Regions from separate parts of the Synechococcus sp. H55.10 genome, predicted to be linked through region 3. Evidence: predicted binding sites of a transcription regulator. Region 3 holds the regulator's gene; each other region holds the start of a gene.
The links. Region 3 encodes NtcA, which controls nitrogen genes in cyanobacteria. Its sites were predicted from a motif close to GTANCNNNNGNTAC; they were not measured.

Region 1: glnA (type I glutamate--ammonia ligase) is a predicted target of NtcA. The motif match lies at 2,974-2,987, and genes of this name have one in related genera.
Region 2: NW858_RS08685 (P-II family nitrogen regulator) is a predicted target of NtcA. The motif match lies at 3,712-3,725, and genes of this name have one in related genera.

What each region holds. Positions count from the first base shown of each region.
Region 1 is NZ_JANSJJ010000132.1:202-8,523, forward strand. It holds gene NW858_RS08965 (sirohydrochlorin chelatase) at 1-943, opposite strand, end outside; cobalamin riboswitch at 973-1,109, opposite strand; gene trxB (thioredoxin-disulfide reductase) at 1,286-2,719, opposite strand; gene glnA (type I glutamate--ammonia ligase) at 3,129-4,553, shown strand; gene NW858_RS08980 (hypothetical protein) at 4,700-5,416, shown strand; gene NW858_RS08985 (SDR family oxidoreductase) at 5,483-6,211, shown strand; gene NW858_RS08990 (cation:proton antiporter) at 6,403-8,322, shown strand, end outside.
Region 2 is NZ_JANSJJ010000125.1:62,849-73,094, forward strand. It holds gene NW858_RS08670 (transglycosylase domain-containing protein) at 1-96, shown strand, start outside; gene holA (DNA polymerase III subunit delta) at 378-1,358, opposite strand; gene NW858_RS08680 (IctB family putative bicarbonate transporter) at 2,217-3,611, shown strand; gene NW858_RS08685 (P-II family nitrogen regulator) at 3,785-4,123, shown strand; gene NW858_RS08690 (ammonium transporter) at 4,257-5,663, shown strand; gene ispD (2-C-methyl-D-erythritol 4-phosphate cytidylyltransferase) at 5,787-6,494, shown strand; gene cobM (precorrin-4 C(11)-methyltransferase) at 6,610-7,416, shown strand; gene NW858_RS08705 (tetratricopeptide repeat protein) at 7,595-9,466, shown strand; gene NW858_RS08710 (NAD(P)/FAD-dependent oxidoreductase) at 9,500-10,246, shown strand, end outside.
Region 3 is NZ_JANSJJ010000155.1:92,290-102,535, forward strand. It holds gene NW858_RS09990 (prolyl oligopeptidase family serine peptidase) at 1-849, shown strand, start outside; gene eno (phosphopyruvate hydratase) at 836-2,119, opposite strand; gene ntcA (global nitrogen regulator NtcA) at 2,310-2,984, opposite strand; gene NW858_RS10005 (M61 family metallopeptidase) at 3,274-5,136, shown strand; gene NW858_RS10010 (hypothetical protein) at 5,186-6,490, shown strand; gene NW858_RS10015 (hypothetical protein) at 6,521-7,408, opposite strand; gene psbV (photosystem II cytochrome c-550) at 7,715-8,257, shown strand; gene psbV2 (photosystem II cytochrome PsbV2) at 8,257-8,781, shown strand; gene NW858_RS10030 (HD-GYP domain-containing protein) at 8,927-10,054, shown strand; gene NW858_RS10035 (YlxR family protein) at 10,116-10,246, shown strand, end outside.

The DNA of each region.
Region 1 (8,322 bases), on a different contig from region 3:
GATGATGGTGGTGGTGATGGGATCCCTGCGCGTGAGGGTGATCCTGATGGTCGTGGTGATGAGTATGCCCCACTCCCAGCTCTGCGCTCACCGCCAGGCGAAACTTGCAGAGGTGGCAGTTGATTGGGGTTTGGCCCTGGAGGGCTTCTTGCTCCAGTTGCTGCAGGCTGTGCAGCACCGTATCCACAAGACCCAACTCCGGCAGCATCAGCCACTCGATCTCGGGGTATTGGCGTCGCCGCTCTTGCACCGCCGCCTCGATTTTTTTCACCAGCACCCCTGTGAAGAGAAAATAGGGCAGCACGATCACCCGGCGCGGCTGCCAGGACAAGGCCCGCTCCAGACCCACCGGCAGGCGGGGGTGGGTGATGCCGATAAAGCAGGTCTCTACGGCGGCCAACCCCGACCCTTCCCAGAGCAGCCGGGCCAGCTTACAGGCTTCGGCGTTGGCTTCGGGATCGCTGGAGCCGCGACCGACAAACAGCAACACCGTTTCCGCCCCTGGGATCTGCCGCGGTTGGGCAGCCAGCAAAGCGGCCAAGCGGTCTCGCAGCAGTTGCAAGATCTCGACGCGGATCCCCAGCGGCCCCCCGTAGTGGATGCGCAACTGCGGGTGGAGGGCCTGCAGGCGATCCAGCTCCACGGTCACGTCGAACTTGTTGTGGCGCGCCCCAAACAACAACAGCGGCAGGGCCACGATCTCCTGCCACCCTTGGGCCAAGCATTGTTCCACCCCCTGGGCGATGCTCGGCTGCGCCAGCTCCAAAAAACAAGGGATCACCGGCCGCTGGGGGGTGAGGGATTGGTACGCTTGGGCCAACTCCAGAAAGGCTTGCTGCCCCTCCGGGTCGCGGGATCCATGGCCGATGAGCAAGAGGGGCAATGGAGGAGAAGGAAACTGCCCAACCGCAAGGGGAGGGGAAACAGGGAGGGTATTCAACACAAAAAACTCCGTTCCTTGTGAATCGCAAGGGGTACAGGACAAGGGCAGGTGGGTGTTCTGGCTGAGGGAGGGATCCCATCACAGTTGCGTCACAGTGGCGGATTTGCACCGCGCTTTCCCCAATCTGCCCGAGCCTCTTAGGTTAGCTTGCCGCTTGTCCTTCACCAAGCCCCCCTGGGGGGATAACCCCGGCCCCCTACCTTGATCCCTAGCTCCCCTCTCCCTCAGGGAGAGGGGCTGGGGGTGAGGGTGCCTCAGGGAGAGGGGCTGGGGGTGGTCGCGTGAGCGGCGCGGAGCGCTTGGGTGCCTTGGGGAGAGGGGCTGGGGGTGAGGGGGACTACCTCAAGCTGATTTTGCTTCAGACAAATTGGCCTGGATCACCTCTCGGTAGTGGGACTTGGGCTTAACGCCCACCACCTGCGCCACCAGCTCCTTGTTTTTGAAAAATTGCACCGTCGGCGTGCAAGCTACCCCGCCTGCCTCGGCAATCTCCGGATCCTTCTCGATGTCGATCTCCACCACGTGCAGCTTGTCGGCAAACTCTTCGATGACCTTGTTCAAGATTGGCCTGAGGGCATGACAAGGGGCACAGGTGGGAGCGGTGTACTTGACCATCAGCAGGCGATTGCTTTCGTGGTAGAGCCGCCGCAGGGCATAGCTCCCTTCATGGCAGGTCTTGCTGAAATCCAGATCCTCGTGGCCGTTCTCCGCAAAGCTGGCTTCCTCAACCGCAGATTCCTCCGCCAACTCTGCCTCAGGCGGGGCGGCAGCAGAGCTGGGTTTAGGATGGCTCTGGGGCAAGACGTGATACTCCTGAGCCAGGCCGTGTTCCGAGAGCCAGCGCTCCGCCAACATGGCCGCCATACAGCCGGTGCCGGCAGCGGTGATGGCCTGGCGAAACTCGTGATCCTGCACATCCCCGGCGGCAAACACGCCCTCTACACTGGTGGCTACCGATCCTGGGCGGGTGACAATGTAGCCCACTTCATCCAGCTCCAGTTGCCCCGTGAACAAGTCAGTGTTGGGCTTGTGGCCGATGGCGTAGAACAGTCCGCCCACCGCCATCTCCCGGATCTCGCCCGTCTGGTTGTTGCGCACCTTCACCCCGGTCAGGCGCTGGCCGTCGCCCAGGACTTCCACCGCCTCGGTGTGCCAGTGCACCGTAATCTTGGGGTGGTTGAGCACCCGGTCTTGCATGGCCTTGCTGGCCCGCATCTTGCCACTGCGCACCAGCATGTGGATATGGGATCCAAACTTGGTCAGGTAGGTGGCCTCCTCACAGGCGGTATCGCCACCGCCGATCACCACCAACTCCACCCCCTTGAACATGGGCATGGCCCCATCGCAGACGGCGCAGGCGGACATGCCGCGGTTCCAGTAGGTCTCCTCCCCGGGCAGGTGCAGGCGCTTGGCCGTGGCCCCGGTGGCGATGATCAAGCTGTGGGTGCGCACTTCCCGCTCGTCAGAACGGACGACAAAAGGCCGCTGGCTCAGATCCACAAAGGTGACATCCTCGGGGTAGAGCTCCGCCCCCCACCGCTGCGCTTGAGCGCGCATGTTTTTCATCAGTTGGGGGCCGCTGATGCCCTCGGGAAAGCCCGGAAAGTTCTCCACCTCGGTGGTGGTCATCAGTTGCCCACCCGGGATCCCGCCCGCCTGGAAGCCCTCAAACACAACTGGCTTCAGGTTGGCGCGCCCGGCGTAAATGGCCGCCGTAAACCCAGCAGGGCCAGAACCGATAATCACCACATTCTCAATCCGACTTTGCTCTGTCATCCGCTCTCTCTCCTTCTGCAACAGGGATATTACATCAAACTCATAATGACTACGCTTTAGCCTAACACGATTCGGCGAACTGGGCGAGGCTGGGGCTCGTCAGTCCTATTTTCGCTCCCTTGGGGCAGCCGAGGCATTGGCCTATCTAGAACGCAGGTGTGGACTGCTGGCGGGCCTAATCCTGAGCTGGCGGCAAGAGGTCTTGCCCAGGTTGTCTCATCAGTTGGGCAGAAGGCCAGAGCCGGGCCAGTTTTGTATCAGAAGCTACAAAATGCCGGTGTTGGCCTTTCTAGGATGGGTGAGCGCTTTTGGCCCATCCAAGTCGAGGCGCGGGGATCATCCGCTGGGATCCCATTTGTTTCAGCCACAATTTCCCCAGTCTTAACTGCAACCCAATCAGGAGAGAGCGATGGCATCCACGCCCCAAGAAGTGCTTCAGATGATCCAGGACAACAATGTCCAGATGGTGGATCTCAAGTTTGTCGATATCTTCGGCACCTGGCAGCATGTCTCCTTCCACACCTCGATGATTAAGGAAGAAACCTTCACCGAGGGGCTCCCCTTCGATGGATCCAGCATCCGGGGCTGGAAAGCAATCAACGAGTCGGACATGTACATGGTGCCGGATCCCAAGACGGCCTGGATCGATCCCTTTCTCGAGGTGCCCACCCTCAGCATGACTTGCAGCATCGTTGAGCCGCGCACTGGCCAGCCTTACAGCCGCTGTCCCCGCAGCCTTGCTGCCCGTGCCGTCGCCTATCTGCGATCGACAGGCATTGCCGATACCGCCTACTTCGGGCCGGAGGCGGAATTTTTCATTTTTGAGGATATTCGTTTCGACCAAACTCAAAACTCGGCCTACTACTTTGTGGATTCCATTGAAGGTCGCTGGAACTCAGGCCGTGAGGAGAAAGGTGGCAACCTCGGCTACAAGCCTCGCTACAAGGAGGGCTATTTCCCCGTTCCGCCCACCGATGCGCACCAAAATATCCGCACAGAGATGCTGCTGACCATGGGCAAATTGGGGGTGCCCATCGAGAAGCATCACCACGAGGTGGCGACCGGCGGGCAAGGGGAGTTGGGCTATCGCTTCGCCGATCTGGTCACCGCTGCCGACTACATGATGGTCTACAAATATGTGATCCGGAACGTGGCCCGCAAGCACGGCAAGACGGTGACGTTTATGCCCAAGCCCCTGTTTAACGACAACGGCACCGGCATGCACACCCACCAGTCCCTCTGGAAGGATGGTCAGCCCTTGTTCTACAGCGAAGGCACCTACGCCAACCTGAGCGAGACAGCTCTCTACTACATCGGCGGCCTGCTCAAGCATGCTCCGGCGATCTTGGCTTTCACCAACCCCACCACCAACTCCTACAAACGCTTGGTGCCCGGGTTTGAGGCGCCAGTCAACTTGGCCTACTCGCAGGGCAACCGCTCGGCCTCCATTCGCATTCCGGTGACCGGCAACAATCCCAAAGCCAAGCGGCTGGAGTTCCGCTGCCCAGATGCCACCTGCAACCCCTACATCGCCTTCTCGGCCATGTTGATGGCCGGCCTAGACGGGATCAAAAACAAGATCCACCCCGGCGAGCCCCTCGACAAGGATATCTACGATCTGGAGCCGGACGAGCTGGCCAAGATCCCCTCCACGCCCGGATCCCTGCTGGATGCTCTGGAAAACCTGCAGAAGGATCATGCTTTCTTGTTGGAGGGAGGCGTCTTTACCGAAGATCTCATCCAGACCTACATCGAGTACAAGATCGACAACGAGATCAACCCCATCAATCTGCGGCCTCACCCCTACGAGTTCGCACTCTATTTTGACGCCTGATCGAGGTTTTCATCCAAAACATTCGTTCTCGAATGAGGTTTTGGAACGGGATCCCTTCTTTTGCCGTGGGGATCCCCTTTTTTTGCGCCTGCCCAGGTATTCTGGGTGTGAGCGCCGAAGTCTAGAGGTTGGAGGGAGGGTTTACAATGGAATGGCTTATTTTTGGTCTGTTCTTAGTTTTTGTTATCGTTTTTGTTATCGGCCTTCTGGCGCTTGCCGCCTATCTAGAGAAGAAGCGTCGGGAAGCTTTGGATCAGGTAGCCAGGAGCCTGGGCATGTCGTTTTCAGCGGAGCTACCCGAAGGGATCCGCTCCCGCTTGCTTCAGGCAGGCTTTGAACTATTTGAACAAGGCTACGATCGACGTTTCTACAACTCAATGTCCAAGCGGCTAATCGATGGAAGTGAGATCGGTGCCTTTGACTATCAGTACACCTATAAGTACCACAGCGGCAGGGGCAAGAGTCGCAGGATTGTCTGGGGCAAGAGTCGCGGCACTCATTTCCAGTCTGTTTTCTGGGCCTATTGCGAAGATCTACGGCTACCTCATTTTCGGCTACATCCGGAAGTTCCCCTGTTTCATGACATTGCCAAGGCCTTTGGCATGCAAGATATCAACTTCGAGAGCCACCCTCAGTTTTCCCGCAAATACCTCTTGCGCGGAGAAGATGAGGCCAAGGTTCGCCTGCGCTTCGATCCTAGTTTTCTTAGCTTTTTGGAGCAACATGCTCCTTGTTGTGCCGAGGGATCCGGGCCGCAGCTTATCGTTTGGCGGGATGACCAACAGGTGAGTCCAGAAAAAATGCCAGACTGGCTGCGCTTTGGGGAAGAATGGGTGCAAAGACTGCGGCTGCGTCGCGTTTAGCCCTCCGGATCGCCCCTCAAGGCCACTCCCTGGGTATGATGAGGGGAAGAGTTTAAAAAACGTAACGTGTCTTCCTCATTGTCCCAGGCGGTTGTTCTGATTACAGGGGCCACAGGGGGTATTGGCAGCGCCCTGGTGCCTATGTTGGCCCAAGCCGGAGCCCATCTGGTGCTGGCGGCGCGGCGAGAGGATCCCTTGCGCGCGCTGGCGGAGAAAGCGGTGTCGCTGGGGGCTGCCTCCGGGCTGGGGATCCCTGCCGATGTGACGGACTACAGCCAGGTCGAGGCCCTTGTCAACCAAACCCTACAAAGGCATGGGCGGATCGACGTGTTGATCAACCTGGCGGGGGCTGGGATCCTCAAGCCTGCCCCGCAAATTACCCCTGCCGACCTGGAGCAGATGCTGGCGGTTAACCTCAAGGGCAGCTTCTACACCAGCCAACTGGCGGCCAACGCCATGCGGGAGCAAAAATCCGGCCACATCCTCAACTTCCCCGGCATTCTTGGGCGTCACCCTATGGCTATGGCTGCAGCTTACTGTGCCGCCAAATTTGGCGTGGTCGGCTTTAGCAAGTGCATGGCCGATGAGCTGAAGCGCTTTGGGGTGCGCTTTACCCTGTTTTACTTTGGCGGCATTGACTCGCCCTTCTGGGATCCCATCAGCCTCAAGGTGCAGCGGGACAAAATGCTCAGCCCTGCCACGGCTGCCGAGGCCATTCGCTTTGTCCTCACGCTGCCCGCCAATGCCGTGCCCAACGAGGTGGTGTTGCAGCCGGAAAGCCACCAGTTTCTCTAAGGCTCGCCCAGTTCTGGGAATGGGGGGGATCCCAAGCTGCTGAAGTCGGGATCGCCAGCAGGGACTTTCCCAGCCTCGAAAGGGAGGGTTGAGGCGGGCGAGGTCTCCCCGTGGCTAGTTGGGAGGATTGCTTCCATAATTAGGGAGACGTCCAGCCAGGGGCCTGGCCGATGGAGGCCATACGCTCACTTTTGCAAGAGGAGCCTATCCTCTCGTTTGCTCTACTGCTGGGGGTGATCCTGGTGGTGCCGCTGCTCTTTGAGCGGCTGCGCCTGCCGGGGCTGGTGGGCCTTTTGGCGGCGGGGATCGCCCTGGGGCCGCAGGGGCTGAACCTGCTGAGCTCAAAGCTGCCGACGGTGCAGTTGCTCTCGGATATCGGCGTGGTCTACCTGCTGTTTGTGGCCGGGCTGGAGATCGACCTGGAGCAATTTCGGCAGACCCGCAACCGCTCCGCCACCTTTGGCTTGTTGACCTTTGCCATCCCTCTAACCGTGGGCACTGCCATTGGGCGGCTATTTGGCTTCGGCTGGAACGCCGCCATCCTGCTGGGATCCCTGTTTGCCTCTCACACTCCCCTGGGCTACCCCATCGTCAGCCGCTATGGCCTGGTGAAAAACGAGGCGGTGCTGGTCACCATCGGCGGCACCATCTTCACCGACATTGCCGCGCTGCTGGTCTTGGCGGTCTGCGTCGGCATCCACGGCGGCGAGTTTTCCCTCTGGAGCTTGATGCGGCTGCTGGGATCCCTGCTGCTCTATGCGGCTGCGGTGCTGTTTGGGGTGGACTGGCTGGGGCAGCGGTTTTTTCGTGTAACCGGCAGCGAAGAGGGCAACCAATTTTTGTTTGTGCTGCTGGCTCTGTTTGTGGCAGCTCTGGGGGCGCAATGGATTGGGGTAGAGAAGATCATCGGCGCCTTTCTGGCGGGGCTAGCCGTGAACGATGTGCTGCGGGAGGGCTCTGTCAAAGAAAAGATCGTCTTTGTCGGCAGCATCTTGTTCATCCCCGTCTTCTTTGTGGATATAGGGCTGTTGCTCGACCTGCGCGCCTTTCTACAAACCCTCAGCTCCCTTTGGCTGATGTTGAGTATCCTGCTGGGGTTGACCCTGAGCAAATACGCTGCCGCCCAACTCTGTCAGTGGCTCTACCACTACACCCCGGCGCAAAAGCTGATGATGTGGTCGCTTTCCTTACCCCAGGTGGCGGCCACCTTGGCGGCAACCCTGGTGGGGTACCGCGTGGGGTTGCTCAATGCAGAGGTGCTCAACAGCGTGGTGGTGTTGATGTTGGTTACGGCCACCCTGGGCCCAATTTTGACCAGTCGGGCGGCCACGCAAATGGCTATGGAGGAGGAACAGGGTCGGCTTCCATCTGCCGCAGGGGTCGCTCCCGCCTCTGCAGCGCCGCCTTCCCCGCCCTACGTGGTCGTGGTGCCGCTGGCCAATCCCGAAACCGAGGAAAACCTGCTGGAGATGGCCTGCCTCCTGGCCAAGCACGAGGGCGGGCGGGTGGTTCCCCTCGCGGTGGCGACCGGCCACCTGCACATGGACTCTCCCTTGCTGCAGGACTCTCTAGAACACGGCGAGGATCTGCTGCGGCGGGCAGTGGAGTTTTGTCAGGCCTCGGGAGTAGAAGTTACCCCCCTCAGCCGCATCGACAGTCACGTTGCCCAAGGGATCAACCACGCCAGCCGTGAGCAGAACGCCAGCCTCATCGTCATGGGCTGGAGCGATCCCACCCGCTTGCGGGCCCGCCTCTTCGGCAGTGTCATCAATAGCGTCCTCTGGGCCGCCCATTGCCCGGTTGCCGTGGCGCGCCTGCTCCAGCCCTCTCACAAGCTGCGGCGGATCCTGGTGGCGCTGGAAAACTTTCGCTCGCAGGCGGCTCGGGCAGTGCGCTTAGCCGAGATCTTGGCTGCCGCCAACCAGGGAGAGGTTACCTTGCTCCACATCTGCCTCGCCAGCACCCCCGAAAGCGATCGCCAGTGGCTGGAGGCGCAGCTTTTGTCCCTGGCCCAACAGCCGGACTTGAGCTGCCCTGTCCAGGTAAAGGTCTTGGCCAGCGACGATGTCGTCGAAGCCCTCTTGCAGGAGGCCCAAGGGTTTGACCTGGTG
Region 2 (10,246 bases), on a different contig from region 3:
ATTTGGCTGGGCAATGATGACTCCAGCCCAACGCGAGGGAGTAGCGGCATCGCCGCTCAAACTTGGGGAAGTTACATGAGGCAAGTCATTCAATAGCTCGCCAAAGCCAATCAGACAACTCCACATCCCGACAACTCGACAAATAGACGCTTTGCCTCCCTCACCCCCAGCCCTCACCCCCGGCCCCTCTCCCAGAGGGAGAGGGGAGTTAGAGCGGCGCGTCCGCGACAGCGTTGCGGAGCAATAACGACGTGGAGAAACGTTTCATTGCTATTTGAAATGGCTATAAGCTGGAAAAGGCTGTAACCTAAGCCGATTAAGTCTTCGGGCTGTTGTCAGAACTGTCTCTGAAGTCCGAGTAACAGAAACGGGGAAGATCAGCAGGATTTGCGGAGAATGGTCGCGATCTGGATTAGGGCTTCTTGAAACACCTCTCGCTCTGGCTGACCTTGCTTGAGCTGGTATTCCAGTTGCAAAAGTTGCTGCATTGCCTTCAGCAGAGCTGCGCTTTCCAGGGATCCCACCTCTTTCTGTAAAAAGTAAACTCGGTTGGGGTTGGCGATCTCTGCTTTTTGGGCGATGACTTTGGGATCCCGTTCTCCCTCCTCCAGCAGCAGCCGTACCCACAGCCAGGTGCGGAATTGGCCCACCAACACTGCCAGGATCTTCAGGGCCGGCTCGTTGTGATCCAGCAGATGGGCCAGGATGGGCAGGGCCTGATCCAAGTTGCCCTGGCGCAGGGCGGCCGCCAGTTGAAAGCTGTTGTAGGCGCTGGCGGGAACCAAGGCCTCGATTTGCTCAGGGGAGATGGGATCCTCTTGAGCGGCTGTAAACAGAGCCAGCTTTTCCAATTCCATCGCCAAGCGGCGGGAGTCGTTGCCCACCGCCTCGGCCAACTTCTGGGCTGCCGCCGGGCTGAGCTTGAGATGCCGTTGCCGGGCTTCGCTGTATACCTGTCTAAGAATGCCCTCTTCATCCCAGGGAGGCAGTTGGGGAAACTCGCGGACGATGGCCACTTTCTTGAGGATTTTGGTGGATTTGAGGCGTCCGTCCGGCTTGCTGCTGCTGGTTAACAGCAAATGTGTCGTGGGGGGCAACTGGGCCAGGGTGCGCTCCACTGCTTCCCACAGCTCTTCCGGGCAATGTTGGGTGAGTGTCGTCTCCTCCAGCCAAACCAGGCGGGCGTTGGATCCCAGGGGCGGCGTCATGGCCTGGCTGAGGCCGACAAGCGTCGATTCCGGTGGCAGGCGATCGTAATTAAAAGCAGCCCAATCGGGATCCAGCACTTGATCCCGCAACTGCTGCACCGCCTGCATCAGCCGATAGGTGTCATCTCCCCAGTAAAGGTAGACGGGCATAATACCCTAGCCCCCTCATCAACGCTCTGGCTGGATCCCTGGCCAACCTGTTTGATTGAGGCGGCTGCAGATCCCAGCAAGTTGCTCAGCCTCCGCAGAGCCGCCACTGCAACTGGTCTCCAGCCCTTTTCCGTGGTTTCTCTAGGCGTTATTTTACGTAAATCAACGCGCATGCTCCCGCCCTTTGTCCGGGATCCCCCAGAAAAAACCGGGCCAGGTTCAAGCCTCTTCCCTCTCTCTGAAAAAAGGTGCCAGCTTTGCATGATCTTTGATTTGGCCCTAGCTTGGCAAATTCTGTGTTCCCACTGAAGAAAGATCATCAATCTTCTCCTAGATTGAGCTTAGGGATAGGCATCGGGAGGGGGTCGCGAACGATGGACACCATTGGCGAACTGGAGTTCAAGGTACAGGTTCTGGCTCGCTGCCTGGGGTCTGCTTTGGGTTTAGGCCGTCCTACCCGTGTTCAGATTCATTATTGCGATCCTCAAACCTTGAATGCAGACAAATCGGGATCGGTGATTTCTCCTTTCGATTCCCAAGAAGTTAAGGGATCTCAGTTTCGCCCGTTGGCCTCGGTTGCCTAAGTGATGTTTCGAGCTTGGTCTCGACAAAGCTATCAAAATCTCTGGATACCTCTCGGCCAAAAAGAGACGGGTGGGCAGTTTAATGGGGGGATAATTCCCCCCAAAGTTGTTTCGTCTTGGGCTGCCTCTAAAACAACCAGTCCTGAAGCCAAGCCCAGGAAGAAAAGATTAGCCTTCTAGAAAGGGGATCCCTCTTGCCTTCCCGCCCTTGCTCCTGTCCGCTGGGGATATAAACTCGGAAGATGAGCTGAAGCCTAGGGTGTTGGAAGGAGTCATGCAACGAGCAACGCAAGCATGGCGCGGCCTGCTGCTGCGGGATTTCTCTATCGAGTCCTGGTGGCAGGGCAGCCTTTTGAGCCGAGTGTCGGGATCCCTGCGGCAGTGGGGCAAAAGCAGCCGGCTCGTCCAAACCTTGGATTGGATCGGTTTGGGCCTGGTGCTGCTCTACTGGTTTTTTTCGGCCCAAAGCTCCACCGGCATCCTAGGTCTGATTTTGCTGGCTATGGCGGCGCTTGTGGTCTTGGGCTGGCTGGTGGAAACCCCGAATTGGCTGCCCGTCCATCTGCCCCTAGGCCTGTTTTGGGGCATAGCCACCCTGGCCACAATCCTGTCGCCGGTTCCCTATGCAGCGCGGGACGGCTGGCTGAAGTTGACGCTCTACCTGGCCGGCTATCTGCTGCTGCAGCGTCTGCTTCGCCAACTGCAGTTCCGGGATTGGATCGTCGGATCCCTGCTCTTGGTCAGCTTGGGGATGGGGGTCTATGGCCTGCGGCAATACTTTTACGGGGCTGCCGAGCTAGCCACCTGGGTGGATCCGGAATCGGGCTTGGCAGGCCTGACGCGGGTGTACAGCTTTCTGCGCAACCCCAATTTGTATGGGGGCTACCTGGTTCCGCTCCTCCCTCTGGGGCTGGCTGCCATTTGCATCTGGCCGGGCTGGGGGATCAAGCTCTTGGTTGGGTTTACAACTGCCGTCAACTTCATCTGCCTGGTGCTGACCTACAGCCGCGGCGCCTGGATTGGCGGCCTAGCAGCGCTGGGAATGATGGCGGTGCTGCTGGCGCAATGGCAAACCCCCCACTTGCCAGCCCGTTGGCGACGTTGGACGCTGCCGGCTCTGTTGGGAGGGGGGGCAGCCACGTTGTTGCTTGCGATCGTAACAGTACGCCCCCTGCGGCTGCGGGCTCAGAGCCTCTTTTGGGGACGGCTGGACACCAGCAACAATTTTCGCCTCAACGTCTGGGCCGCCGCGCTGGACATGATCCGCGACTTTCCCATCTTGGGGATCGGCCCCGGCAATGTCGCCTTCAACCGCGTCTATCCCCTCTACCAGCGGGGCAACTTCAGCGCCCTTGGGGCCTACTCGGTGCCGCTGCAACTCGCCGTGGAGACAGGCTTCATCGGATCCCTGGCTTTTGCCTGGTTTTTGCTGGTGCTCTGGGATCACGGCTGGAGAGGCTGGAACACTTTGCTCAGCTCCCGGGATCCCGAGGGCCTGTGGGTGGCAGCAGGCTTAGCGGCTTGCACCGGCATGATGGCCCACGGCCTAGTGGATACCATCTGGTACCGTCCCCAGGTACAAATGCTGTGGTGGCTGGCGGTGGCCCTCGTCACAGCCAGTCTGGGTTCTCCTCGATCCTCAACGGCCGCTGAAAGACCCAGCTCGTGAGATGCCGGCGCGGACTTCTTAGAGTGGCCCGGGCTTGGCCTTCTGGTCTTGACGAGAGCAAATCTAGAGTGGTAAGCATTCTCAGTAGAGGAACGAAAATGTATCTAGATTTACAATTTGCAGGTTTTAGTAGTGTTAGAAATTAGCGGGATTGTTGGGGATATGGGAGGCCAATGAAAAAGATCGAGGCTATAATTCGGCCCTTCAAGCTGGATGAGGTGAAAATTGCCCTGGTCAATGCCGGCATCGTCGGCATGACAGTGAGCGAAGTGCGGGGTTTTGGTCGGCAAAAAGGACAAACCGAGCGCTATCGGGGATCCGAGTACACGGTAGAGTTCCTGCAAAAGCTGAAGGTGGAGATCGTGGTCGAAGACGACCTGGTGGACACGGTTGTGGAGAAGCTGATCGCGGCGGCTCGCACCGGCGAAATCGGGGACGGCAAGATTTTCATCAGCCCTGTCGAGAAAACCATTCGCATCCGTACCGGCGAACTCAACCAAGACGCCCTGTAAAGCAGGGAAGGTCTTGGAGCCTGGGTAGCTCGATCCGGGTCCCAGGCTGGCTTGCAGTGGGCAAATGAGGGATCTTTGCCCTATCTACTAGTGCGTTGTGAAAAGTACCGTCACTTTAGGTAAGTCGAAAAGCATGTCTACAACGATGATCCAAAAGCATAAGAACCCGCTACCTCAGCGGCTTGGGCGACTGGCCAAGTGGAGTCTAACTGCTGCTCTGACGATTTCGCTGGTTTTCCTATTGGGCCAGGGGAGTGCCTTCGCCCAGGACGCGGAAGTCGTACAGGAACATGCTGACATTGTCTGGACGCTGGTGGGGGCAGCCTTGGTGTTCTTCATGCAGGCGGGGTTCGCCATGGTGGAGACGGGCTTTACCCGCGCCAAAAATGCCGCCAACATCATGATGAAAAACCTGATGGACTTTTGCATGGGCTGTTGCGCCTTTTGGTTCATCGGGTTTGGCCTGATGTTTGGAGAAAATACTGGCTTCTTTGGCAGGAGCTGGTTTGCTTTCAGTTGGCAGCAAGCCCACGAAGCAGGGGATTGGCCCTTCACCTTCTTTGTCTTCCAGATGGTGTTTGCCGCCACCGCTGCCACCATTGTTTCCGGGGCCATGGCGGAGCGCACCAAGTTCGTGGCCTACCTCATCTACTCTGTCGTCATCTCTGGGCTGATCTACCCCATCTCGGGGGGCTGGGCCTGGAATGGTCTCTTCGGCGACTACAACGGTGGCACTAGCGGCTGGCTGGAAAATCTGGGCTTCATCGACTTTGCCGGTTCGGGCGTAGTGCATTTGGTGGGGGGCGCTTCCGCCTTGGCCGGGGCCATGGTGCTTGGCCCTCGCATCGGCAAGTACGGCCCCAACGGCGAGCCGCGGGCGATTCCCGGCCACAACCTGCCCCTGGGGATGCTGGGAGTGTTTATCCTCACCTTGGGTTGGATTGGGTTCAACGCCGGCTCGACCACAGCCGCCAGCCCCGATATCGGCTGGATTGCCATGAACACGCTGCTGGCAGCTTCGGCAGGGGCCATTGGGGCGATGATCACCTGCTGGGCGCATTTTGGCAAGCCGGATATGACCTTTGCCGCCAACGGGGTGCTGGGCGGCTTGGTAGGGATCACCGCTCCTTGCAACACTGTCCACCCTCTGGGAGCTTTGATCATCGGTTCGGTGGCCGGGATCCTGGTGGTCATCTCGGCGGTGATTCTGGATACGGTGCTGAAGATTGACGACCCGGTGGGCGCCGTTTCGGTACACGGCACCTGCGGTATTTGGGGGGTGTTGGCAGCCGGGATCCCTTGGTTTGCCCACGCCGATTCAGGGGTGACCTGGGCGCAATTTGGGGTACAAGTTGTGGGCGCTCTAGCCTATTTCTTCTGGCCTTTCCTCACCTGCTTGATCCTGTTTTTGATCCTCAAGGCAACCGTTGGCCTGCGCACCAGTGCCGAAGAGGAGCTGGCCGGCTTGGATGTGGGCGAGCATGGTAACGTGGCCTACCCGGATTTTGTGATTGCTTCTGCCGAGTTGGACCAACCTTGAGGCGGCACCCCGGCTCTGAGGGGGATCCAGCGGCACCAATCGCCACTGTCAACGATGAGGAGGGCCAAGCCTGGCCCTCCCTGGCTGTAAACTGGGATGCGGTTGGATGCACTTTTGGATCCCATGCACCTGTTGATCCCGGCGGCTGGCAGTGGCAAGCGAATGGGGGCGGCGGTCAACAAGCTGTTGTTGCCGCTTTTGGGCCAGCCCATCTTGGCTTGGACGTTGCGGGCGGCAGATCGGGCGCATTCCATCGAGTGGATTGGCATTCTCTCCCAACCCGGCGACTGGCCAGCCATGGAGCGGATCCTGGCGTCCATCGAGCTGTCCACGCCGGTGCAGCTTCTGCAAGGAGGGGTGACGCGGCAGGAGTCAGTTTACAGGGGGGTGGAGTATCTCTATGGGCTGGGAACGGTGGAGCGGGTGCTGATTCACGATGGAGCTCGCTGCTTGGCCACCCCTGAATTGTTCGATCGCTGCAGCGCCGCTCTGGAGCAGGTGGACGGCTTGATTGCGGCGATCCCTGTCAAGGATACGATCAAAGTCACCGAGACCGGCCCCAAGGGGATCCAAATCCAATCGACACCGGAGCGCAGCCGGCTGTGGGCAGCTCAGACACCGCAGGGGTTTCGCCTGTCGCTCTTGTGGCAAGCCCATCGGGAGGCGCTGGCCCAGGGGTGGCAGGTAACCGATGACGCAGCCCTGTTCGAGAAGCTGGGTTGGTCGGTCTATATCGTGGAAGGTGAGGAGTCTAACCTGAAGTTAACCACCCCCTGGGATCTGGTGCTGGCCGAGCAAATTCTACAGCAGCGCCTCGAGCTGGCGCGTTAGCCTAATCCCTTACTCTCTGTCGCCCTCACCCCCAACCCCTCTCCCAAAAGGAGAGGGGAGTTTTGGGGGATCGGCTGCTGTTAGGATGCAGGCTGCTGGGGCGAGAGGAGAGCAGATGAGCGAGGAGACTTCGTCCTACTGGCCTGTGCACATTGTCGGCGCCGGCCCCGGGGATCCCGAGCTGATTACCCTGCGGGGCCAGAGAGCGCTCGCGGAAGCAGATGTAGTATTCTACACAGGCTCTTTGGTGCCGGAGGGGCTGCTGACCCATTGTCGCCCTGGGGTGGAGGCCATCGATACACGCGCTTTCACCTTGGAAACGCTGCTGCCCCAGATGGTGGAGCGGGTCAAGGCAGGGCTGCGGGTGGTGCGGCTGCAGGATGGGGATCCGTCTCTTTACGGTGCTCTGCACGAGTTGCTGATTCGGCTGGCGGAGGCCGGGATCCCCTTTGAGATCGTGCCGGGGGTGAGCGCCTTTCAACTGGCAGCCGCCCGTCTGCAGGTGGAGCTAACGGTGCCGGAGCTGGTGCAGACGATTATCCTCACCCGCGCCAGTGGCCGGACGCGTGTGCCGGCAGCGGAAGCCCTGGCCAGCCTGGCGGCTCACCGCGCCTCTCTGTGTCTCTACCTGAGCGCCCGCCATGTGGAACAAGCCCAGGCGGATCTAATGACCCACTATCCTGCCGATACCCCTGTGGCCATTTGCTACCGTCTGGGCTGGCCGGACGAGCGGATCTGGCTGGGATCCCTGGCGGAGATGGCGGCCCTCACCCGGCAAGCCAGCCTGGAACGCACCGTGCTCTACCTCATCAGTCCCGCCCTACGGGGCTTGGCAGGAGCCGGCTCGGCCCGCTCGCGGCTCTACAGCCCTGACCACGCCCACCTCTTCCGCCCCAAAATTGGCCGGCGGGCCCATTTGTAACAGACTCTTTCAGTATATTGACGGATGACGGCAGGCTGAACATAATGACGATGAGGCAGCAAGATGAGGTCAAATACTTTGGCTTCTGGCTGCAGGGCGCCCATCTTTGCCAAAAGAAGTGGATCCCTTTTGGGGTTGTTGCAAGACTTTTTTTCTCCCTCTTTCTAGCCTTATGCTTATGGATGACTCATCTGCTGCTCGCAGCGCGGCAACCCTGATCAAGACTTTGCAGAAGGCCCTTGCTCCCCTGCCAAGCCGTTCGGCGCTGAAACAAGATGTCCTTTACCTGATGGTGGAGCTCCCACAGCAGGGACTGTTCAGCCGCTCTATGGTGTTGCAGCGGGTTGCCGACCAATTGGAAGGCGCGCCGGTGCAGGGAGTCAGCCAACTGGTGGTGTACGGTCGGCTGCAGGGAGAAACACAGCCGCAGTGGAAAAAAGTCTTCTATTTGTCTTCTGGGAAAAGCGGTGCCGACGCCACGCAGATTGTATTGCCGGACGCCAAGATTTCCGAGATCAAGGTGCTGGATGCCCAAAAACCTGTTGTGGATCCCGATGGCAGCTCTGATTTTCGCAAAGTTAAAACTCTAGAGGCGCCGGTTCCCAAAACCCAGAAAGAGCGACGCTCAGAGCCTGACCCAAGTCAGTCTCCTGCTGCTCATGCCTCTGCACAGGCCCAAGCTGGGATCCCGACCTCTCCGCCCACGACTGCCCCTGCTCGCCCCAGTTCTCCCATCAGCCTTCCGGTCAACGTTCAGGCGCTTGGCCAGCAGTTGCACCAACCTACCCTACGACCCTTCCTGGGGGGAGCCCTGGCTTTGTCTCTCCTGCTGGGGGCCGGGTTGGTGGTGCATTCTTTCCGGCAGCCCGACGTCCCTGCCCGGGCCAGATCGCTGGGAGTAGGGATCCCTCTGTTGCTCCTGGCTGCAGGGGGGGGCTGGCTGGGGTGGAAAGGCCGGCGTGCTGTCAACACCTTTAAGCGAGAGGGATCCTCTGATCCTTTGGCAGAAGGTTTGTCCTTTTTACAGGCCAATCAAGTTCCTGAGGCAGTGGAGCGGTTTCAGGAGGCCCTGTCCCTCACCCAGGGATCTGCTCAAGTTGAGATCCATAGCCTGCTCGGCCAAGCCTGGGCCGAGAAAGGCAACTGGGCAGAAGCCTTGGCCCAGCAACAAAAGGCCCTTGAGTTGGATCCCCACTTCAGCCAGGCCCACCTCCGTATTGCTCAAATTCGCCTCAAGTTGGGGCAATGGGACGAGGCGATCGATTCCTGTTGGTCTGCTTTGGAATTGAACGATCGCCTGGGCCTGGCCCACCACCTGATGGGGCAAGCGCTGATGCGCAAGGGCCAGTTGAAAGCGGCAATAGCAGCTTTTCAAACCGCCCTCAATCTCGATCTGGATCCCGAATTAGCCGCTGCTGTGCGGGTGGATCTGGGCTTGGCCATGGTTCATGCGGGGCGTCTGGCCCAGGCTGGCCAAGAGTTCAGCCAGGTGCTCCTCTCCGGCAGCTCCTCCAAGCTCCAGCAGGGCCGCGCCTACTACGGGCTAGGCTTGGTCTTAGCGGCCCAGGAGCAGCACAACGAAGCCATCAAGAGCTACCAGCGAGCCCTGGGGCTGGTGCCCAACTTGCCTGAGGCGGTTGCTGCCATCGGCTTGTCCTATTTGGGTCAAAAACACCGCGACGCCTCCGGGCGCAAGTTTGTCTGGCCCCAGCAGGTGCAAGAGGCTGTGCAACAGTTTGAACAAGCGTTAAGAGAAGACCCAGATTTGCCCGAAGCCCACTTTGGCCTGGGAGAAGTGGCTCGTATCAAGGGGGATCTGAGCTCAGCGTTGGCCAGCTATCAACGGGCGATGCGCAGCAACGGCAGCTACGGCATGGCCCACTACCGCCTGGGATCCGTCTTGGCCCGCCAAGGCAAGCTGGGGCAGGCCATCGATCACTTTCGCTCGGCTTTGGAAATTTCTCCCAACTTCCCCGAAGCCAGAGGGAGCCTGCAGCGGCTTCTCTCCAAGCAGATGGAAGAGGTGCATACCGACCTACTGCCCGTGTAAAGATGGGAGCTGATCGACGCTGAGGGATCCCGGTTGCCGCCCGACAAGGTGCGCGCCCGCCTGCGAGAGGTTGCCGCTCCAGCCATGAAGGGAGCCCTGCCCACAGTGGTCTTGGCCGGATGTGGCTATGGGGCCATCGACGCCTTGCGGGCCCTCAAAGGGCAAGCGCGGGTGATCGCCATCAATCCCCACCCCTACATCGTCAACTCGGGCATGTCCACGCGGCTGCTGAGCGGTCGGTTTTCCCTGGATCTGGTGCGGATCCCGCTGCTGGAGCACGTTCAAGCCAATGGTGCCCAGTTTCTGCCGGGACGAGTAACCCACATGCAGCCGCAGGCGCAAACCCTGACCCTGGAAGGCGCAGGCGGGATCCAAACCCTTGCCTACGATTACCTGTTGGTGAATGTGGGGCGGGAGCTGCGTCCCATCGACGGGATGCAACATGCCTTCGCCATTCGACCGGCGGAGCAACTGGTGGCCGCCCAAACCCGGATCCGGCAGTGCTGGCAGCGGGCGGCCCAGGGAGATCCGACGCCGGGCCTGCTGACCTTTGTGGTGGTGGGGGGAGGTTGCACCGGCACAGAGCTGATAGGAGAGCTGTACGACCTCTGCCGCGAGATGAGCGCAGCAACGGGGATCCCTTTGGCGCGGGCCCGCCTGCTCCTGATCCATGGCCAGGCCCATCTGGTCGAGGGCTTCTCAGAACGCTTCCGCCAGGAGGTGGAAAGGGAGATCCGCCGCTTGGGGGTAGAGATCTGGGCGGAGCGCCGGGTAAAAGCC
Region 3 (10,246 bases):
CGCCAACCGCAGGTGGATTTCGATCCCCAGGCCTATGAGGTGCAGCAGGTGTTCTACGCCAGCAAAGACGGCACCCGCATTCCCATGTTCCTTGTCCACCGCCGTGGCCTAGCGCGGACAGGGGATCACCCCACCCTGCTGTACGGCTATGGCGGCTTCGGCATCTCTCTGACCCCCAGCTTCTCGGTGGGCCTGGTGGCCTGGCTGGAGATGGGGGGAGTTTACGCCCAGCCCAATTTGCGTGGCGGCGGCGAATATGGGGAAGCCTGGCACCAGGCGGGCACCAAGCTCAACAAGCAAAAGGTCTTCGACGACTTCATCGCCGCGGCTGAGTGGCTGATGGCCCATGGCTACACCAACCCCTCGAAGCTGGCCATCGCCGGCGGCAGCAACGGCGGCCTCTTGGTGGGGGCCTGCCTGACCCAAAGGCCGGAGCTGTTTGCCGCGGCCCTGCCCGCTGTGGGGGTGTTCGACATGCTGCGCTTTCATAAGTTCACCATCGGCTGGGCCTGGGTCTCGGAGTACGGATCCCCGGAAGACCCGGAGGAATTCAAGGCCCTCTACGCCTATTCCCCCCTGCACAACCTCAAGCCCGGCACCGCCTATCCCGCCACCCTGATCACCACAGCAGATCACGACGACCGGGTGGTGCCGGCCCACAGCTTCAAGTTTGCTGCTGCCCTGCAGGCGGCACAGGGGGGATCCCAGCCCATCCTCATTCGCATCGACACCAAAGCCGGCCACGGGGCCGGCAAGCCCACCACCAAGCTCATTGAAGAGACCGCCGACCGCTGGGCCTTTTTGGTGCAAGTGCTGGGGAGGGATGGAACGGGAGTTAGCGAGCTTTAGGGCCCAGGCCCACCCGGCCGGCATAGACTGCCGCTTCCCCCAGCTCGTCTTCGATGCGCAACAGTTGGTTGTATTTGGCAATGCGCTCGCTGCGGCAGAGGGATCCGGTTTTGATCTGGCCGGCGCGGGTGGCCACCGCCAGGTCGGCGATGGTGGTGTCTTCTGTCTCACCGGAGCGGTGGCTGATCACAGAGCGAAAACCTGCCTGGCTAGCCAGGTGCATGGCCGAGACCGTCTCCGTCAGCGTGCCAATCTGGTTGAGCTTGATCAAGATGGCATTGGCGGCGCCGCTGTCGATGCCTTTCTGCAGCCGGGCTGGGTTGGTGACGAACAGGTCGTCCCCTACCAGTTGCACCCGCGATCCCAGTTGAGTGGTGAGGGCCTGCCAGCCGGCCCAGTCTTCCTCCGCCAGTCCATCTTCAATGGAAAGGATGGGATAGTTGGCCAGCAGTTGCTCGTAGTAATTGACCATTTGCTCGGCGCTACGGGCTTGGCCCTCGAAGTGGTACTGCCCATCCTGCAGCAGCTCGTTGGCGGCCACGTCCAGGGCCAAGGCGATATCTTCCCCCGGCCTGTAGCCTGCCTGTTCGATGGCCGTCAGCAACAGATCCAAAGCTGCCGCATTGGAGGGGAGATCGGGGGCAAATCCGCCTTCGTCCCCCACCCCGGTGGACAGCCCCTTCTGCTGTAGCACCGTCTTCAGCACCGCAAACACCTCGGCCCCGTAGCGCAGCGCCTCGCGAAAGCTGGCCGCACCAATGGGCACCAGCATAAACTCCTGGATGTCCACGTTGTTGTCGGCGTGGGCACCGCCGTTGAGCACGTTCATCAACGGCACCGGCAGCAAGTTGGCAAAAGGCCCGCCCAGATATTTGTAAAGAGGCAGGCCCACCGCTTCCGCCGCCGCTTTGGCCGTCGCCAGAGAAACTGCCAAAATGGCGTTGGCCCCCAGGCGGGACTTGTTGGGGGTGCCGTCCAGGTCGATCAGCAACTGGTCGATGCGGGCTTGGTTGAGGGCATCTTCTCCCCGCAGCTCCGACTGGATGGGGCCAAGAATGTTTTCCACCGCCCTCAGCACGCCCTTACCTCCATAGCGCTTGGGATCCCCGTCCCGCAGCTCGTGGGCCTCAAAGGTACCGGTCGAAGCGCCGCTGGGCACCTGCGCCAAGCCCGTTGCTCCGTTGGCCAGGCCCACCAGGGCTTCTAGGGTGGGGCGTCCTCGCGAGTCGAGGATCTCATGGGCGGTAATCCACTCGATGGCCGTTTCCACAGTTACACCTCAGCAATTGGCTAGACAGCTCTGGCCAAAGCCAGATCCCCCCACAGGCTAATAGATCCTTGACCGGGATCCCGTCAGCTTCCAGAAAACTTTAAGAGAGAGAACCCAAAGATTCTGCGGAGCTGCAGGGGTGAATTGAGCATTGGCTGGTTTGGGGGGCAGAGTTTAGGCCCCATCCCCTCTAGACAAAGCGGTGGCTCAGCCGCATCGGGTCGTGTACAGTGATCTTCTTCTTGTAAATGGAAATGTACTTCTTCTTGCGCAGCTCTCCCAACAGACGGGTGATGGTGACGCGGGTCGAGCCAATGGCTTCGGCAATGGCCTGGTGAGACAGCTTGAGATCAATGGTGACCCCATCCGGGCCAGGCACCCCGAAATCGCGGCAGAGGATCAGCAAAAAGCTAACCAGACGGGATCCCATATCGCGGTGAGCCAGCGTCTCGATCATCATCTCCGTTTGCAAAATGCGGGAAGACAAGCTCTTGAGCAGCAACATGGCCAGTTCGGCGTTCTCCCGCAGGGATTTTTCCACCTGCTCAATCGGCAGAGAGAGCAACTCAGCAGGCGTAAAGGCCACCGCGTGATAGAAGCGGTCGGAGCGCTGCCCTGTGATGAAGGAGAGCACCCCGAAGATGCTGTTTTCCCGTAGAAGAGCAACGGTAATTTCTTCCCCCATTTCGTAGACCCGCGAGAGCTTGACAGCTCCTTTCACCAAAAAGTAAACTCGCTCCGCCGGATCCCCAGGGAAAAAGATGGTCTTACCACGTTCAAACGTTTCGATAACCGGAGGATGGTGAGGGCCTCCCAGTTGCTTGAAGGCTGTGATCAGAGATTTTTCTGCGACGGCCACCACCATACTCATCAACCTTTTGAGGTCAGTTTATACCTAAGATCAATCCATGTAAGATCAATTTAGAAGCATTGGGCCGAGTTGCAACCCTATCGACTCCAGAATCGGCAACAATAGCCGGGTTTACCCTAAGGTAGAAGGTTCTGCCTAGGCATCTTTGTAGCATGGGCTACGTTTTTAGGTCTCGTTTCTGTTCCACAAAGGGATCCCAAGCCAAGGGTAGGATAAGGGCTATTGTCACTGGGGCCTTGCCAGCTCTGGGTGGTAGGAAGCAAGTGGTGGACTGGAAAATCCTATGGGGATCCCGGAGGCTGTTGTTGCTGCACCTTCTCAACTGAGCCGCCAGCATTTCACAGTGCGGATGCCGGAGCCGGCCAAGCATCTGCTGGAGGTGGAACTACAGATCCAAGAGGTGGATCCAGAAGTGCCTCTGCGACTGCGGCTGCCGGTGTGGACGCCGGGATCCTACCTGGTGCGGGAATATGCCCGCCATGTGCAAGAGTTTCAGGCGGCAACGGAGCAAGGGATCCCTTTGGCCTGGCGGAAGGTAGATAAGAACACTTGGGAGATCGAGCCGCCGGGCTGTTCGGCTGTGAAGGTTCGCTATCGGGTCTATGCCTACGAGCTGACGGTGCGCACCAACCATTTGGATCTCACCCACGCCTACTTCAACGGGGCGGCGCTCTTTTTCTATGTGCCCGGTCGCGAGCGGGAACCCTACACCTTGACGGTGATCCCTCCCAAGCCAGATTGGCGCATCGCCACCAGTTTGCGACCTTTGATTTCTTCTTCTGAGGATCCTGCTTCCGGCCAGTCTTTTGTGGCGGCAGACTACGACGAGCTGGTGGATAGTCCGGTGGAGGTGGGCCTGCACCAGTTGCGGTCGTTTGCAGTGGAAGGGATCCCCCACTACTTGGTGGTCTGGGGAGCGGGCACTCTGGATTTGGAGCAAGCGGTGACCGATGCCGAGAAAATTGTCCAGGCCACTGCGGCGTTTTTCGGCGGGCTGCCCTACGACCGCTACTGGTTTATTGTGCATTTGTCGGCAGGGGGATTTGGCGGCCTAGAGCACAAGTACAGCACCACCCTCAACTATTCTGGCCTGGAGCTGCATCGGCCCCAGTCCTACCGCCGCTTTTTGGCGCTGCTGGCCCATGAGCTTTTCCATGCTTGGAACGTCAAGCGGCTGCGCCCTCTGGCTTTGGAGAAAATTGACTACAACCAAGAAAACTATGTGGACTGCCTCTGGTTTTGCGAGGGGGCGACCAGCTACTACGAAAATGTCATCTTGCTGCGGGCAGGGATCCTCAGCGCCAAAGATTTTTTGCAGATCCTGGCCGAGCAAATTGGCCGGCTGCAGCGCACTCCGGGTCGGGCCGTGCAATCGCTGCGGGAATCCAGTTTCGACACCTGGATCAAACTCTACCGTCCCCACGAAAATAGCCTCAACAGCCAGGTTTCCTATTACCTCAAGGGCGCTTTGGTCTGCTGGCTGCTGGATCTGCACATTCGCCACCTTTCGGGGGGCCAGGGATCCCTGGACACGGCCATGCAGGATTTGTGGCAGCGCTTTGGCCGGTTTGAGAAAGGCTACACCCACCAAGACTTGCGGGAAGCCTTTGAGCGGGCAGCCGGCGCCGATCTTGGCCGCTTTTTCGCCGCCTATGTGGAAGGTACGGAAGAGCTGGACTACAACGCTCACCTACACCCTTTTGGCCTCACCCTCAAGGCCCACTTCAGCCGCCCTGACCCTTCCCCCTATCTGGGCCTGAACTTCAACGGCGAAGGCAACCGCATCAGCGCCGTCGAGATGGGATCCCCGGCCCAAAAAGCAGGCATCTGGGCCGGCGACGAGCTGGTGGCCTTGGATGGCTTCCGGGTAAGCGCTGCCAACTTGCCAGAACGCTTGGCGGCCTACCAGCCCCACCAGGTCATCTGCCTGAGCGTCTTCCAAGGCGATCAGTTGAAACACTTCTGGATCCCCTTGGATCCACCCCGCCCGGATGTTTACACCCTCGAAGCGTTGCCGCAACTCACTCCCACCCAGAAAGCGCTCCAGCAGGGCTGGCTGGGATCCCTGCTCGGCTCTTCGGGACAAGATACGCCTCTTCTTGAAAATTCGCTCACCTCGCCTGAGAATCTTGAAACAAGCGAGTAACCTAGTTAACTTAAACGAGAAGTAACAACAGGGGTCAGGAGCGAATCTAATGGACTTCGTTTTGGTTTTATTAATTGGGGTGGCTGTTGGTTTCTCATTGGGTGTTTACGTTGCTCGCCATTACAAGGTCAGTCCTAGACCGGAAATCTGGAAACAAGAGATCATTAGAGAGATATCTTCACACTTAAGGCAACACAGCCAAGAACTCAACAACGCCAACAAAACCTTAACCAAACTGGTCGAAGGATTGGCAGACGAGATTTCTCGGAAGTTACAGGCTACTCAAGCCGATCTCAAAGGGCTTAGATCTCGTCTTGTAGATAGTCACCAAGATTTGCTGCAAAGTTGGAGTAGGGATCTTCTGCAGGCTATATCTGTAAAGTTTTCCGAACATAATGAGCAGCTAAACGATCAGCGAGCCATCCTGGAAAACTTAGTGAAAGAAACTAAAGATATTTATCAGCGACTACAGATTGCTATCCAAAGTTCTCCCAGATTAGAGATATCCCAAACTACAGATCAGAGCTCTCAGAATGAGCAGGTTGCCAGTCATGAAACACCAGAGCCTAGGCTAACAGACGATGTACCGAGAGATAAAGAGGAGATCGCTGCCGCCGGTATATTAGAGGTCGACGTATCAAAGATAGAATCATTCTTAAGCTCAAAAAACATAAAAATCAAAAGCATAGATGTGAAAGAAAAAGAGGAAAAATTAGATCAAATAGCTGCCTTTATGGGCAATCGATATTCTTTGATTAAAAGATTCTATGGAATGATTAAATCAAATATGAATAGCGGAAACTCTTTCTCAATAAACCTTAAAGACGAGCCTCAACAAGTAATCAGCTCAACTTGCCAGGTTGCCAAAGAGTTACATGGAATCGCATTTTTAGAAGAGTACAGATACTTTAAGGCACCCAGGTATCTGTTGGTAGCAAGACCCAGTAGGTCGTCCCAAGCACTAAATTTTCTCTCAGGAAAATGGCTAGAGAGATACGTTAGGGATAAGCTGATCTGCCTTGCCGCAAGTCAAGCTGAAAAGATTGATTTCTCTTACATAACAAATGCTCAAGTTACTTTGCCGAATGGAGCTGATTTTGAAATGGATCTTTTCTTTCATATTAACGATCAATTCTACTGGGTGGAATCAAAGACAGGCGAGTACCAAGACAAAGTACAGAAGTACTCCAAGATTGCTTCTGACCTCGGTCTCCAGAAAAACCAAGTTTTCATGGTTTTAACCGATGTTAGCCAAGATGTAAAAACCGGTCTATCTTCCCTCTATCATTTATCAGTCATCAGCGTTGATGAGGTTGAGGCTACCTTTGAGGGGATCCTAAAAAGTCATCTTTGAGAAATCTGAAAGGCACCCAAGCGCATTAGCTCAAGCCACAATTTTGACAGCCTGCTCCACACACCACCAGGGATCCTCGGCAAAAGCCGGCATGGGCGTGCTGCCCGCCTTGCCCAAAATGGCCAGCCGAACTTCCCGATCCAGCCGGGATCCGGCCCCATAGGGATCCTCAGAGGGGGGTTCCAGTCTTTGTCCTAGGGGGGGCATCGCCATGATGCCCGGCTGCATACTGGTACTGCTGACCCAGATTTTGAAGCGATCCACCGCCATATCTGCGCCTTCGGGCAGTTGCATCTGGAGCAGGTAGCGGGGCCCAGAGCCGATCAGCAGGCTCTCGCTGGGGCGCAAACGAGCGGGCAGATCCGGTTGATAGGGGTAAACCAAATCCACGCTGTAGCGCCGCTCGTCAAAGACCACCACATAGACGTGCACGGGGGTGGGGGCTCTGTTGCGCAGGGCGATGGCGAGGTTGCGGCCTGCCTGGATTTGCACCTGTCCCTGGGGATCCCGCGGCAGGGGGCTCACTTCGGCAGGGGCAGAGCTGCTTGCCGGCGTTTCCAGTTGGAGAAACTCCACCTCTAGGACGCTGCTCAAAGCATCGGTGGCAGGTTGCAGGTTGAGGAGGTTGCCAAAAGCAGCCACGTGCTCCAGCAGCCGCACCAGCTTGCGGGGCAGGGCCTGTGGCTTTTTTACCGGGATCCGAAAGGCGGCCAGAGCCACTTCTTCCCCCCGCCGATAGAAGTGGTAGATGGCATCGGGCAGCATCTCTACCCGCAAGTCCGCTGCTTCCGGGTCAGTGTAGGTCAGAAGCGGCGAGGCCGGCAACGCTGCCAGCAACTCGGCAACGGGCATTTGGACTTGGCTGGGATCCGCACAGGTGAAAGCCACCCGCAACGGCTGAAATCGGACAGAGGACATGGGGGCAATCCTGCGAAAACCTGGGACGGAGTCTGGCGAGATCTCCTGCTCTATGCTGCCGGGCAAGCAAGCCAAGCTCTATATTACCCGCTCAGCTCCCCACCCCTCGACCAGGCTGCAACACAGTCAGCTCCAACAGGCCCTAGCTCCGCGATCAAGCTTAACAGCCAGGGCAAGCGGAACCGATGCGGATCCCGGATCTCGTCTGCAAATGATCTCTCAATGGTCTATTCTTGATCCTGTTGTCGGGTTTGTGGCTGGAGTGGAGCCGACCTCTCCTCTTGACTAGCTGATCTAAGGAGAACCATGTTTAGCAAAGCTTTTTCTTTTCAGAAGGTGCTGCTGCCAGGGCGTCATCGGTTGTTTGTCCTGTTCTTGGCTGCCTTGATGGCTGGGCTGAGCTGGGGACTGGCTCCAGCGTTCGCGGCCAAGGATATTCCTGCGGTGGCTCTGTCGCCCACTGAGTCCATTACCTTTACCGAAGCACAGTTAGCCCGAGGCAAGCAACTTTTTAACAAAGCCTGTGCCCAGTGCCATGTGGGGGGCCAGACCTATCCCAACCCAGATGTGAGCCTGAAGCTTTCGGATCTGGAGGGGGCAACTCCTCCACGGGATAATGTGCTGGCGATTGTGGATTACATCAAAAACCCGGTCACCTATGACGGGGCCGAATCCCTGGTTGAGTATCATCCCAACACTCAGCTTCTGAGCGAGTATCCTCGCCTGCGCAACCTCACCGATGAGGATCTGAAGTTGATTGCCGGCTATATTTTGGTGCAAGCCAAAACCTCCCCCGGCTGGGGCGGCACCAAAAGCGAAAGCCACAGCGACCTGTCGGCCTACCTCTGATGCTGCGTCTGGTTCGGAAGTTGCTTATGGGTTGTCGGATCCCGTCCCGCCTCTGGATCTGGGTCGGGATCCTGGCTGTGCTGGGGCTGGCCAGCCCGGTGGCGGCCCGCATTGACCCCTACGTGAACCAGTATTTGCGGGTGAGCGGCCCGGTGGAATTACCTCTAGACGCCACAGGGCGCACCCTCACCTTTACTCCAGAGCAGCTCACGGATGGCAAAAATCGTTTTCAGTCCGCCTGCTTGAACTGCCATGTGGGCGGCTCCACCCTGCCAGCTCCCAACATTTCCCTCTCCTTGAAGGACTTGCGCGGTGCCACCCCACCCCGAGATACGATTCAAGCTTTGGTGGAGTATCAGAGGGATCCCCGCAGCTACGATGGCTCGGATTTCAGCTATGGATGCCGCCCCGTGCCCCCTTCCTGGATGGACGACGAAGCCCTGAAAAATCTGGCTGCCTTTATTCTCAGAGCGGCTCAGGTTGCCCCCGGCTGGGGATCCCATGAGTTGATCGATGTCGGTTGAGGGTTGCCAACTGAGCTGATCCCGGCTCTTTTTCCCCAGACCACCATGCCCAGAGGACACGCGCGCCCTGGGCCGTTTGTACCCAGAAGCGGATTGCCGGGATATCTGGGTGGACCCTGTACGACGCCCCCAGAGCCTTGGATCGATGAGAGCTCAGTACAAAGACCGATGTTCTGCCTTTGGCAGTGGGATTAGCCTAGAGGTGTTGCAACTGCGATGTATGGTGAGCAGCTTTTCCCCTGCCCAATCGACCGAACTCAAGATGCCGGTAACGGTTGGCATCCCCGTTACACCTGCTGCGGATCAGGCTGAGGCTGGCCACCTACTGATCGTGGATGACCAGCCCTACAGTCGCCTGTTGCTGGGGGATCTGTTGGAGAGCATTGGCTATCGGGTCAGCGAGGCCGAAAGTGGCCATCAAGCCCTGCAGATGTTGCAAACCTTCCAGCCGGATCTGATCTTGCTGGATGTGATGATGCCGGGGTTGGATGGGTTCGAGGTCTGTCGCCGCATCAAAGCTGATGAGGAGACGCGCCTGATCCCGGTGGTGTTGATCACGGCGGCCAGCGACCGCACAAATCGCGTGCGCGGCATCGAGGCTGGAGCCGATGATTTCTTGAGCAAGCCCTTTGACGAGTCGGAATTGTTGGCGCGGGTGCGTTCCCTCGTTCGCCAAAAGCACCTCAATGAAGACTTGGATCATGCTGCCCAGGTTTTGTTCGCCATTGCCCGCAGCGTAGAAAGTCGGGATCCCACCACTGGGGATCACTGTGAGCGCCTGGCACAACTGGCCAAGAGCTTCGGCGAGTTTCTCCAGCTACCCCGTCCCCTGATCAAGGTGCTGACCTGGGGAGGCTACCTGCACGACATCGGCAAAGTGGGCATACCCGATGCCATCTTGGGTAAAACGGGCAAACATACGCCGGCAGAGTGGGAAGTGATGAAATCCCACGTCTTGATCGGAGAGGAAATCTGCCGCCCGCTGCGCACCATGAAGGATGTGCTGCCCCTCATCCGTCACCACCACGAGCGTTGGGACGGCAGCGGCTATCCCGACGGCCTCAAGGGAGAAGAGATTCCACTCGTGGCCCGCATCTTCCAGATTGCCGATATCTACGACGCCCTTACCTCGGAGCGACCCTACAAGCGAGCCTTCACCGTTCAAGAGGCCATGGGCATCCTGCGGGAAGAGACGGCAAGGGGATGGCGGGATCCCTACTTGGTGGAGCGTTTCTTTGAGTTTCTGCAATCGCGCCTGCCGGATCTGAAGTAGGCTGGAGAGGGTTATTTGTGTTGTGTTGGCAGGATAGAGCCTTTTGCTGGGTGCCGATCCGTTGCGTCGTTGCGTAGGCTGTCGCCAGTTGTTTCCTCGCTCGCAATTGTGGCGGCTGGTTCGACAATTTGACTCCCACCAAGTGCTTTTGGATCAGGGTATGGGGCGTTCTGCCTATGTCTGTCGCCGGCT